2 linked regions of the Zymomonas mobilis subsp. mobilis ATCC 10988 genome follow. Each later gene encodes a partner of the first gene's protein in a complex. Links are inferred from orthologs where the notes say so. Each region holds a gene or a part of one and is shown in the gene's direction. Other genes may lie near its edges.

The links. Proteins that work in one complex are often made in the same cells at the same time.
Region 2: the proteins of tldD (region 1) and ZMOB_RS01005 are in contact, whole or in part, in a solved structure (PDB 5NJ9), measured with the Escherichia coli proteins. The link is inferred for Zymomonas mobilis subsp. mobilis ATCC 10988 from one-to-one orthologs.

What each region holds. Positions count from the first base shown.
Region 1 is NC_017262.1:1,037,483-1,045,502, forward strand. What follows is about bases 2,053-4,988. They hold tldD (metalloprotease TldD), read left to right. Parts: upstream 2,053-2,767; coding sequence 2,768-4,210; downstream 4,211-4,988. Other genes in these bases: ZMOB_RS04590 (aminotransferase class IV), read right to left, coding at 2,053-2,465; ZMOB_RS04600 (endonuclease/exonuclease/phosphatase family protein), read left to right, coding at 4,499-4,988. In the rest of the region: ZMOB_RS04580 (SDR family oxidoreductase), read left to right, coding at 1-407; ZMOB_RS04585 (pyridoxal phosphate-dependent aminotransferase), read right to left, coding at 469-1,671; more of ZMOB_RS04590, read right to left, coding at 1,794-2,052; more of ZMOB_RS04600, read left to right, coding at 4,989-5,218; ZMOB_RS04605 (ammonium transporter), read left to right, coding at 5,419-6,768; RNA chaperone Hfq, read left to right, coding at 7,163-7,648; GTPase HflX, read left to right, coding at 7,645-8,020. UniProt on the Escherichia coli protein: Metalloprotease involved in CcdA degradation. Suppresses the inhibitory activity of the carbon storage regulator (CsrA).
Region 2 is NC_017262.1:215,788-220,027, forward strand. The notes cover bases 1-2,808. They hold ZMOB_RS01005 (TldD/PmbA family protein), read left to right. Parts: upstream 1-635; coding sequence 636-1,982; downstream 1,983-2,808. Other genes in these bases: ZMOB_RS01000 (cytochrome-c peroxidase), read left to right, coding at 1-511; ZMOB_RS01010 (hypothetical protein), read right to left, coding at 2,037-2,808. Also shown: more of ZMOB_RS01010, read right to left, coding at 2,809-2,894; ZMOB_RS01015 (carbonic anhydrase), read right to left, coding at 2,949-3,578; lipA (lipoyl synthase), read left to right, coding at 3,679-4,240.

The sequences.
Region 1 (8,020 bases):
CGATGAAGAACAAGGGAACGGGATCAATTATCAATATTTCTTCCCGTTCGGGGTTAGTCGGAATTCCCCTAGCCGCCGCTTATGCTTCATCAAAAGCCGCTATTCGTAACCACAGTAAAAGCGTCGCCCTTTATTGCGCCCAGCAAGGCTGGAAAATTCGCTGTAATGCGATTAATCCGGCCGCTATTTTGACTTCGATATGGGAGCCTATGCTGGGGGATGGGGACGACCGCGAAAAGAGAATGCAAGCTCTAGTCGCCGATACGCCTCTAAAACGATTTGGACTGCCAGAAGAGGTGGCGGCTGTTGCGGTTATGCTTGCTTCGGATGAGGCTACTTACATGACTGGGGCTGAATTCAATATTGATGGCGGGTTATTGGCTGGTTCTGCTGCAACTCCGAAATAGCACCAATAAAAAAGCCCGATTTTATCAATCGGGCTTTTTATTGTGGATGGAATCGACGCTTTTATTTTAAGCGGGCGACAGCATCGCTAATGCGTTCAAGCGCTTTTTTCAGTAATTCTGTTGAGGTCGCATAGCTGATTCTGAAAGCGGGTGACAGACCGAAGGCTTCCCCATGGACAACAGCCACTTTGGCTTCGTCAATCAGATAGCTTGAGAAATCCAAGTCTTTTTCAATGACTTTACCTGATGGGGTTTTCTTGCCAATAAGCTCGGAAATGCCCGGATAGACATAGAAGGCACCTTGCGGTTTCGGGCAGGAAATACCTTCAATCGCATTCAGACCATCAACCACCAGATTGCGGCGGCGCGCAAAATCGTCAGACCAGCCTTGCAAGAAATCCTGTGGCCCGTTCAGAGCAGCAACAGCGGCTGCCTGTGAAATTGAGCATGGATTGGAGGTTGATTGTGACTGGAGCTTGGCCATGGCTTTGATAAGTGGGGTGGGGCCACCGGCAAAACCAATACGCCATCCGGTCATAGCATAGGCTTTTGAACAGCCATTCGCGGTCAAAGTGCGATCGAAGAGATCCGGTGCTACTTCGGCGATGGTTGCAAAGCGGAAATTGTCGAAGACGATATGTTCATAAATATCATCTGACAAAATCCAGACATGAGGATGCCGGCGTAAAACTTCGGCGAGGCTTTTGATTTCATCCGCGCTATAGGCGGCACCAGTCGGGTTGCTGGGAGAGTTAAAGATAAACCAGCGCGTTTTTGGCGTAATGGCTTTTTCAAGCTGTTCGGCGGTGATTTTGTAATCTTGGTCAATAGTGGCCTGAATGAAGACTGGCGTCCCACCACAAAAACGCACGATATCAGGATAGCTGACCCAATAAGGGGCAGGGATAATGACTTCATCGCCTTGGTCAATCGTCGCCGTCAGAGCATTGAATAACACATGCTTGCCGCCGGAACCGACGGATATCTGATCTGTCCGATATTCAAGATGGTTGTCGCGGCGGAATTTTCCAACGATGGCTTCTTTTAATTCTGCCGTCCCATCAACATTGGTATAACGGGTTTTCCCATCATGGATGGCTTGGATAGCGGCTTCTTTAATAAATTCGGGGGTTTCGAAATCCGGTTCACCTGCCCCGAGTGTAATAATATCGACCCCTTTTGATTTGAGCTCGATCACTCGACTGGTCACGGCAATGGTCGGGGAAGGCTGGATACGGGAAAGGGCAGCGGAAATGTGAACCATCTTTTTTCCTCTCAGGAAAAGCGGCGGACAGAAAAATATCCGTCTTTTGAAATATAATCCTTGTGTCAGTCAGGTAAGAAAGCAAAATATATCTTTTACTTTACTGGCCATGGCGGCGGTTTTTAGCGAAGTAATTTTGCCTTGACTAGCCCGAACAGGTCATGGCCGATGAGAAATCCGGATTTTAAATCCTGTAGAGATAACAGCGATTCTTTGGCGTTGCCGCTTGATAATAAGCGCTCGCGTAGGAGACCGGGAAGAAGCCCCAATGAGCGCGGTGGCGTTAACAGCCTATCGTTATCCTGAATAAAAATATTGCCTAAGGCTGTTTCTGTCACATGGCCGGATGGATCAATAGCAAGCCAAATATTAGTATTCTTGCCTGAAATATCATTGGCTACCCGTGGTAGCAGCGCATGATAAAGTCTTTCATCATTGGCCGGACAAGATCGTTGAACGGGAAAACATTCAATTATTTTTTCGGGTGCATTTTCTGGTGGAGCAATTTCAACGGCAATTCGGCCATTATAATTGATAACCAACCGAATAAAATGAGGCTTTATCAGAGGAAAACAGGCCATATGAAGCATATTGCGAACAGCATGGCGATTATAAGTGAAGCCCAGTGTTTGAGTTGAATTTTCAAGCCGTGCCAGATGTTCTTCCAGATTGGCGATGCCCCCCAAAGGTTCAAAACGCATTGTTTCTACCAGCGCTTTTGACTCTTTTGCTATCTGGATAGGGTGCGGCTCAATCAATTTTAGCCTTTCTTTTATTGTAGGGGTTTCTTTCATAAAAGTAAGGCCGATTAACTATACCATTCAATAACTTGAAAAGATTGATTGCGTAATAAAATTGCTATTTCGCAAGAATAAGAGAAAAAGGTAACTTCTTATTACTCTTTTAATATATTTATGCCACCAAAGAAATTAAATGAATTTAATCACTTTTGGTGGTGGTTGAGAGAAGCCTGTCCTGAAATAGGCTGAAATCCGCCTTTTTTTGAGCCTATTTGCCCTGCTCCTTTAGGAATTATTCTGCCTCGCTATGCGTTCAGTGATTGCACCGATTGCCAGAGCGTTATAACTAATAGTCTATGACTATTGCTGACATAGCTGATGCGCCTCGCCATTTTCTCTATCGCCCCGGGCTGCTGACCCCGGATGATGCCAAGCGTTTGACATCACAAACACTTCACGGCTGTGATGATGGGGAGCTTTATTTACAATATAGTGTTTCCGAAAGTTTCTCTTTTGATGATGGCCGCCTGAAAAATGCGAGCTATGATAATCAGGCAGGTTTTGGTCTGCGGGGATTATCCGGTGAAGCGACTGCCTTTGCTCATGCAAGCGAGATTTCTGCTGATGCGATCAGGCGGGCAGGGGAAACCTTGCAGTTATTAGACCCTCAAAAGGGTAACCATCCTTCGTCTCCGCTTCATACCAATCGGCATCTTTATACCGAGGCTAATCCGCTCACTTTGAAGCCTTTTGCTGAAAAAGTAGCCTTGTGTCAGAAAATTGATGCAGCCGCGCGCGCCAGAGATCCGCATGTTTGTCAGGTCTCTGTCGGACTGTCGGCTTCATGGAGCGTGATTGAAATTGTCCGTCCTGATGGTTTTGTGGCTCAGGATATCCGGCCTTTGGTGCGGTTGAATATTTCGGTTGTCGTTGAAAAGAACGGACGACGCGAATCCGGATTTTACGGTTTCGGTGGCCGCTATCTTTACGATCCCCTTTTTGAAGAATCGGCATGGCAAAAGGGTATTGATATGGCCTTAGCCTCGGCTTTGGTTAATTTAGAAGCGATACCTGCACCCGCTGGAGAAATGCCCGTTGTTTTAGGCCCGGGATGGCCTGGTGTATTGCTCCATGAAGCTGTCGGTCATGGGTTGGAAGGCGATTTTAACCGGAAGGGTTCTTCTGTTTTCTCTGGCCGGATTGGTGAAAAAGTCGCGTCTGAAGGGGTCACGGTTATTGATGATGGCTCTATCCCGAACCGGCGTGGTTCTTTGAGCATTGATGATGAAGGCACCCCGACTAGTCGCACGGTTCTGATCGAAAACGGTATTCTGAAATCCTATATGCAGGATAGATTGAATGCGCGTTTAATGGGTATGAAACCAACGGGTAACGGACGGCGTGAAAGCTATGTCCATGCCCCGATTCCGAGAATGACGAATACCTTTATGGCGGCTGGACAGGATGACCCTGCCGAAATTATGTCCCGCGTCAAAAAAGGCATTTTTGCCAAGAATTTTGGCGGCGGCCAAGTCGATATTACCAGCGGTAAATTCGTCTTTTCTTGCACTGAAGCCTATATGATTGAAAATGGTCGTATTGCAGCCCCTATTAAAGGGGCGACTTTGATCGGTGACGGCCCGACCGTTCTGAATAAAATTGCCGCAATTGGTAATGATCTGGCTTTGGATGAAGGGGTCGGTATTTGCGGAAAAGGTGGTCAGTCTGTGCCTGCGGGTGTTGGACAGCCTACTTTGTTAGTTGAAGGTTTGACGGTTGGCGGAACGGCCACTGAATAAACTGACTGACTTGTGATAAAGAAAGAAAAGCGGGGCTTTTTAGGCTCCGCTTTTTTTTAAATAAAGAAGACAGAATCCTAAAAATAATTTTTATACTTAAAAAGTTTTTTTGTTTTTAAATGGCTTTTGGGTGAGGTAATTTTTAGATATATCTTTTTTAAATCAGAATAGTTTTTTGAAATAAAAAATCGAAACTGATAGTTTTATAAGCGTATAAAAAGTCGATAGACGGCTTTCTTATAGCGGGGTGTAAAACGGGTATAATAATGTGAGGAGAGGCCCGTAAAAGTGACTATGCCTGATTATACGATAAAAGTGGCCTCTTATAATATTCACAAAGCAATCGGTGCTGATAAACGGCGCGACCCAGAACGGATTTTATCTGTTCTGGATGAAATCGATGCGGATTGTGTCGTCTTGCAAGAAGCCGATCATCGTCTGGGGAAAAGACGCGCTATTCTGCCTTTTGATGCCTTGGCTGCGCATGGTTATAGCTATGTGCCATTATCTTTGCGCTCTTGTAGCCTTGGATGGCATGGTAATGCCCTGCTATTACGCGATTTCGCCAGCTGTGTTGCATATGAGCGAGTCAGACTACCTCGTTTGGAACCCAGAGGCGCGATTATCTGCGATATTAAAATTCGAGGTCGTGTTTGGCGATTGATAGGTTCGCATCTCGATTTATCGGGTCTGTTCCGGCGGCGACAAGTTGCCTTTATTGTTGATAGATTAAGAAATTTGCAGCGCGATTTGCCGACTGTGATTATGGGCGATTTTAATCAATGGCGCAGGCGGGATGGATGTCTGCGATTATTGCCGGATGATTTCTCTGTTTTACCAACTGGTGCCAGTTTTCCTGCCCAGCATCCTTTAGTCGGATTAGATCGTATTATTATAGCCCCCCAAATTAGATATTTGGAATGTGGTGTTCACAATACGCCGCTTGCAAGGCAGGCTTCCGATCATTTGCCTGTTTGGGCGAAATTGGCTTTATCTCCAGATTTTTAAAATTTTTATCAAAAAAATCAGTTTTTATGAATTTTTATGTCATTTTTGCCGCATAAATCCTGTGGAAAATAGCTGACTAAGTAATTTTTATTGTATAGTCTTCTGTGTCTGCGTTAATTTTTTGAAATATAAAAGTTATCTCGGCTTTATTAATTTTCATGACGCCGGCTCGTTCAGAGTCTTGAGGGATATATCGGGGAATGCAGAGATTTTCATTAAAGGCGCCTGTTCTTTTGCGCTCTATGGCTAATTCGATAGGGTTTTGTAAAAAATTAATTGCACTACCCTTGTTATCTTGTGCCGTTCCGGCTCTGGCTGAAACGCCGGCCGCTGTAAATAGCGGGGATACCGCCTGGATGTTGATATCAACAGCGCTTGTGTTGTTGATGATTATCCCGGGCTTGGCATTATTCTATGTCGGCATGGTTCGGGCGAAAAATGCGCTTTCTCTTTTGACCCAGATGTTGTGCATGACCGCTCTTGTCATGGTTTTATGGCCTTTGATTGGATATTCTCTGGCCTTTAGCGGATCATCCCCTTTCTTTGGTAACTTGACCAATGCCTTTTTGAAAAAGGTAACGCCGGACAGCATCAATGGCACGATACCAGAATATGTCTTTGTCTGTTATCAGATGACTTTTGCCGCAATTACGGCAGCTTTGGCTTTGGGCGGTTTTGCGGAAAGAATTAAATTTCGGGCAGTAATGCTTTTCACCCCGCTTTGGCTGGTCTTGGTTTATTTGCCACTCGCCCATATGGTTTGGTCTTCTGACGGTTATTTCTTCAAAATGGGCGTTCTGGATTTCGCCGGCGGGACGGTCGTTCATATCAATGCGGGTATTGCGGCTTTGGTTGGCTGCTTGATGATCGGTAAACGGAGCGGCTATGGCAAAGAACTGATGGCACCCCATTCCATGATGATGACCCTGATCGGAACCGGATTGTTATGGGTTGGTTGGTTTGGCTTTAACGCAGGTTCAGCCTTGGGTGCCAATGCTTCTGCTGGTTTAGCGATGATAAACAGCTTTGTTGCGACGGCAGCAGCCATCCTTGTCTGGATCGCAACCGAGGCTCTCGTTGGTCGTAAGCCGTCGCTGCTGGGGGCTTGTTCCGGTGCTATTGCCGGTTTGGTTGCCATTACCCCTGCCGCCGGTAATGCGGGCCCGATGGGTGCTATCGCTATTGGCGCTTTGGCTTCTTTCGGCTGCTTCTGGATGGTCGTCTATGTCAAACCCAAATTGAAATTTGATGATGCGCTTGATGCTTTTGGTGTTCATGGCGTTGGGGGTATTATCGGTTCCATTGCGACGGGTTTGTTTTGTTCACCATTATTAGGTGGCCCTGGTAAAGCCGATTATATGATTGGGCATCAGCTCTTCTTGCAGATTTTTGCCGTGGTCGTTGCCGTTATTTGGTCAGCTATTGGTTCTGCTATTGCCTTTTACATCGTTGATAAACTGGTTGGTTTGCGCGTTACCAAGGAAGAAGAAGCGATGGGGCTGGATATCAGCGAGCATGACGAGCGGGCTTATAATATGAACTCGCTATAAAGGCTTGGATGCTGGTTTTCTTTTGAAAGACCTCTAGCCGAAAAAAGAATGAAGCCGGATCTAGGAAACTGGATCCGGCTTTTTTTATCGCGCCGGAAAGAGCCTGTACTTCTTTATTGACTTGAAAATCATCGGAGAGGGACTATTTTAACAAAATCCCGATGGCGTTTTTCTTTTCTTTTACAATTCTATGATAATTGAATAATATTTCATTGTCCTTTGTAATAAAGGATAGAAAAATGGATTGGCCTAGTAAATTGTTTCTGTGACATTTGAAATTTTAAACTATATTATCATCTCTTGAGAGACTCTTCACATAGGCGTGCATCCATATTTGCTGGACGTGGATGTTTTGTAATGATTTTGTCCAGCCAACAAACCGGAGAACCGGACAATGGCCGAAAAGGTCAACAATCTTCAGGATTTTTTCCTTAATACCTTGCGCAAGACCCGCACACCGGTGACGATGTTTTTGGTAAAAGGTGTCAAATTACAGGGCGTTATCACCTGGTTTGACAATTTTTCTATTCTGCTGCGGAGAGATGGTCAGTCACAGCTGGTCTATAAACACGCTATTTCTACCATTATTCCGGCGCATCCGCTGGAACAGCTGCGCGAAAGCCGCAGTTTGATGGCTGAACGTAAATCCAGTTTGCTTCAGGATGTCTTTTTATCGGCGATTATGCAGCAGCAAGAACCGGTGACAATGTTTTTGATAAACGGGGTCATGTTGCAAGGTGAAATTGCCGCCTTCGATTTATTCTGCGTCTTGTTAACCCGTAATGACGACGCACAGCTGGTTTATAAACATGCGGTTTCAACAGTGCAGCCTGTGAAATCTGTAGATTTGACAATGACAGAAAGGCGAGACGAGGATTGAGTGGTTTTGTCCGTTCCGAAGCCGATGGCGTTTCACATGGCGCCCGCGTATTGATCGTTCTTCCTGAACTGGAAGATAATAACAAGCGTTCGACCGAAGCCCGATTGGAAGAGGCAACTGGTCTAGCCTGTGCCATCGGGTTGGATGTTGTTTCCAAATTAGCTTTTCATTTGCGCGCCCCAAAAGCCTCGACTTTGTTTGGCCCGGGGCAGGTTGAGCAGATTGTCACCGCAGCAAGAGATGAAGAAGTCGATCTGGTCATTGTCGATGGCCCTTTGACGCCGATTCAGCAGCGCAATCTTGAGACTTCTTTGGATGTAAAAGTCATCGACCGAACCGGTCTTATCCTTGAAATTTTCGGTGCGCGTGCAG
Region 2 (4,240 bases), 820 kb from region 1 along the record:
CGCTGTTTATGAGGCGACTTTGGTAACGCCTGACAGTCGTTTTGACCAATATTTAAAAGGCCATGAAAACGCGATCAACGAACAGGAAAAACGCGGTTACGCGTTGTTTAAAGATCTGGGTTGTGCTTCTTGCCATGTCGGTAAAGCGATGGGTGGTCAAAGTTTTGAAGTTATGGGACTTGAAGGTGACTATTTCGGTAAAAGAGGTCACCCAAGTGATGCCGATCAAGGCCGTTTCTCTCAAACGCATAATGCCCTTGATATGCATCGTTTCAATGTGCCAACATTACGGAATATTGAATTGACGGCACCTTATTTCCATGATGGCAGCGCCAAAACTTTGGAAGAAGCCGTTCGTGAAATGGTGCGCTACCAGACGCAGAAAGGCCAAATTCCTGAAAAGGATGTTCAGGATATTGTGGCCTTCTTGAAAACTCAAACGGGAAGCTATCGCGGCCATAATCTGGCAACGATCACAGAAGAAGAAGCAGGCATATTGCCTTCTAAATAATCATCCTCCTCTTTAAACAAGAGAACAGATGCCTCTCTTCCAAAAGGATAAAATCCTAATGAAAGAGGGGCATTTTTTTAAAAATTAGCTGTTATCTGTGGTCAGCTTCGCTTATTCCAATGGTATGTTAACTATATCGCAAGCAGAAGAACAGGCAGCCCGTTTGGTGGCTGCTGCATGTCAAGCCGGAGCCGATGCGGCTGATGTTGTTTTTGTCCAAGGACAATCCCAAGATATTTCCGTTCGCTTGGGACAACTAGAAGATGTGGGTCGCTCTGAAGGCGCAGAGATCGGGTTAAGATTGTTTATCGGACATCGTTCGGCCAGTGTTTCTTCTTCTGATTTTTCGAAAGAAGCCTTGGATGCCTTGGTTGAAAGAGCCGTTGCGATGGCACGCGAGGCGCCCGAAGATCGCTGGGCAGGCTTGGCACCAAAAGAATTGCTGATGCAGGGCGCAGCACCGGAAATCGAAAGCGATGATGGAAAAGAAATTGCTCCAGCCGTCTTGCGAGAGCTGGCCTTAAAAGCTGAGGATGCTGCCCGTTCAGTTGACGGTATTACAAATAGTGAAGGGGCTTCTGCCAGCGCAGGTCGCACGATTTTTGCCCTCGCGACGAGTGAGGGTTTCACTCGCGGTTCCAGCTCTTCAAGCTATGGCTGCTCTGCCTGTGTTATTGCAGGGCAGGGGGTTAATATGCAGCGTGATTATGATTTTCACGCCACCCGCTATTTTGAAGATTTAGACGCGGCTGAATTGATTGGGACAAGAGCCGCTGAACGGACAATTGCGCGATTGAATCCGACGCGGATTGATAGCGGTCAAATGCCGATTATTTTCGATCCACGCGTCGGTAGCGGATTCTTATCCTATTTAATTCAAGGCATCAGCGGCGGCGCTATCACGCGCAAGACCAGTTTTTTGTTAGACAGCCTTGGAAAGCCGGTTTTCAATGAAGGTATCACCATCAAAGAAGACCCTTGGCGGAAAAGAGGCATCGCCTCGCGTGCTTTTGATGGCGAAGGCCTACCAACAAAACCCAATAATATTATTGAAAAAGGCCGATTGAATGGCTGGTTGCTTGATTCAGCCGCCGCTCGTCAATTGGGCATGACCCCGACTGGCCATGCCAGAAGAGGCGTCGGGGGGCCTCCGTCAACAGGAACGGCCAATCTTTATCTGGAAGCTGGAAAGGTCACACCCGAAGAATTGATGTCAGATATCAAGCTGGGTATTTATGTGACCGAAATGATTGGCAGTGGTGTCAATATGATTACGGGTGATTATAGCCGTGGCGCATCCGGCTTTATTATTCGTGATGGGCAGCTTGCGGAGCCTGTTGCCGAAATTACAGTTGCCGGTAATTTGAAAGACATCTTTATGCATATGGTGCCTGCCAATGATCTGCGCTTCCGTCGCGGAACCGAAGTGCCGACTTTGCGGGTCGATGGATTGATGGTTGCTGGCCAATAATCCTTCGCTAAAATTTTATTGAGAAAGGCATGGCGGCAGAAGCCTCTGTGCCTTTTATTTTTTGGGAATAAGCGGAAATAGAGCCGGTTTCCGTCCTTTCATAACCCAAGGTTGCCCCAGAAACAGCGCGACCACCAATAATCCGGCAGCCCAAGCAAAGGATGGCGGGAAAGGATGACCTTTCATCCATAAGAAAAAACGGCTGGCAAAAGGTTCGATTGAAAAAATCAGCGCCATCGGGAAAGCCGACATAGCTTGTTGCGCCTTGTTTAAACAAAGTTGAGCCGCCGCCATCAAAATGGCCAAAACGATCAGCCCAAGGAAAATACCCGAATGAAAATCAAGCGGTAATGGGCGGGTTAAAAATAATGCGGCAGGGGTTATCCATACCGTTTGGGTAAGCAGGCCGATAACGGCCAAAGAAACCGGATCAATAATACGCTTTTTCAAAACATAATGGTTGCCAAAGAAGAAAGCCGCAAAAGCAAAAGCAGCCATAAAGGCAAAAAGATAACCATTATTCCAGCTTTTAGGCCAAGAGGGCTGTGCCAAAATCGCCAATGCCCCAAAAGCAAAAGACGCTGATATTAAAGCTATAGCCCCAGAGCGCGAAAAAATTTTCTTTCTATATTGTAACAAGAGAGCCATCACGACCACCAATGCCATGATCGTCGCGGTTTGTTGCGCTCCTATTTTGAGTAATCCGGCCATTTCCAGATAGAAAGAAGCCGATTGCAAGGACGCTATTGCTATAGCCCAAAGCCATTTTTTGGCAGAGATCGCAGGCGGATGGCCTTGGACGATAATCAGAAAACAGGTGGCTAAGCCATATCCTATCGCCATAACCGAGGCGAAAGCCGTATGATAAAAGGCTTGCCCCAAAACCAAAGACAGCGCGGTGTTAAGGAGCATAGCAAAAAAAGCTATCCCGAAATAAGCAAGCTGATTCATCGGGATAGGATAGGCCTAAAGGCGAATAAATTCGCTACTTTTCGGTTCTAACAAATGTAACGAACCATTTTCGATCGCAAACCATGCCCCATGCAGGTCGAGTTTACCTGCGGCTTCCCGATCTCGAACAAAGGGAAAACTACGGAGATTGGCAATACTGGTTCTGACGCCTTCATGTTCCAAACGGCAAGCAACATCAGATTCGTGGCCATGTTCGGCAACGACTCTGTCGCGGGCATCATCCAGCAAGGAAATCCAGCTTTTGATGAAGAAATCATCATCTTCGTCTTCGCTTCCGGTGCCTTCCAAAGAAGCTTTGATACCGCCACAGGCACCATGCCCCATAACTAGAATATCGCTTACTTCCAGCTTGGTTACGGCATATTCAAGTGCTGCCGATACACCATGATGCCCTAATTCTCTTTCATAAGGCGGCACCAAGGCACCCACGACACGAATAACAAAAATTTCACCCGGATTGGTATCGAATATCTGGGCAGGATCAACGCGACTATCAGAACAGGCGATAACCAGAACCTTCGGGTTTTGACCTTTTGACAAATGCTCCCAACGATCATGTTGGTCTGTCCAGTCACCACTACGGAAGCGCTGATATCCCATAATCAGTTTCTGAAAGTCTATCATAGAAAAAATCTTTCTTCATAGAATGAAAAATTGATAATTATCTTTTGCCTGTGTCTTGTCACACTGGCAAGTAACGAAAGGTATCGTTAAATATAAAGGTATGAGTAAAATTCCCGCACCTAATGAAAAAACCAGCCGATCCGATTCTGGTTCCTCGATTTTGCGTAAACCGGACTGGCTTCGTGTCCGTTCTCCCGGTGGCGCTGCTTTTAATGAAACCCACGGCTTGATACGGAAACTGGGTCTGGCCACGGTGTGCGAAGAAGCAGCCTGTCCCAATATTGGAGAATGCTGGACAAAAAAACAGGCAACCGTCATGATTTTGGGGGAAGTCTGTACCCGTGCCTGTGCTTTTTGCAATGTAAAGACAGGCCATCCCGACAAGGTCAATCCTTTGGAACCGGGGCATGTTGCTGATGTCGCTGCCGAAATGAATTTGGAGCATATTGTTATCACATCGGTTGATCGTGACGACCTCGAAGATGGCGGCGCTTCACAATTTGTCAAAGTTATTGAAGCTGTCAGAGCAAGAACCCCGAAAACGACGATTGAGATTCTGACCCCAGATTTCCGTGGTAAGCCGGATCATGCATTGGATATGATCGTCAAAGCCCGCCCCGATGTATTCAATCACAATCTTGAAACGGTGCCCCGTCTTTACC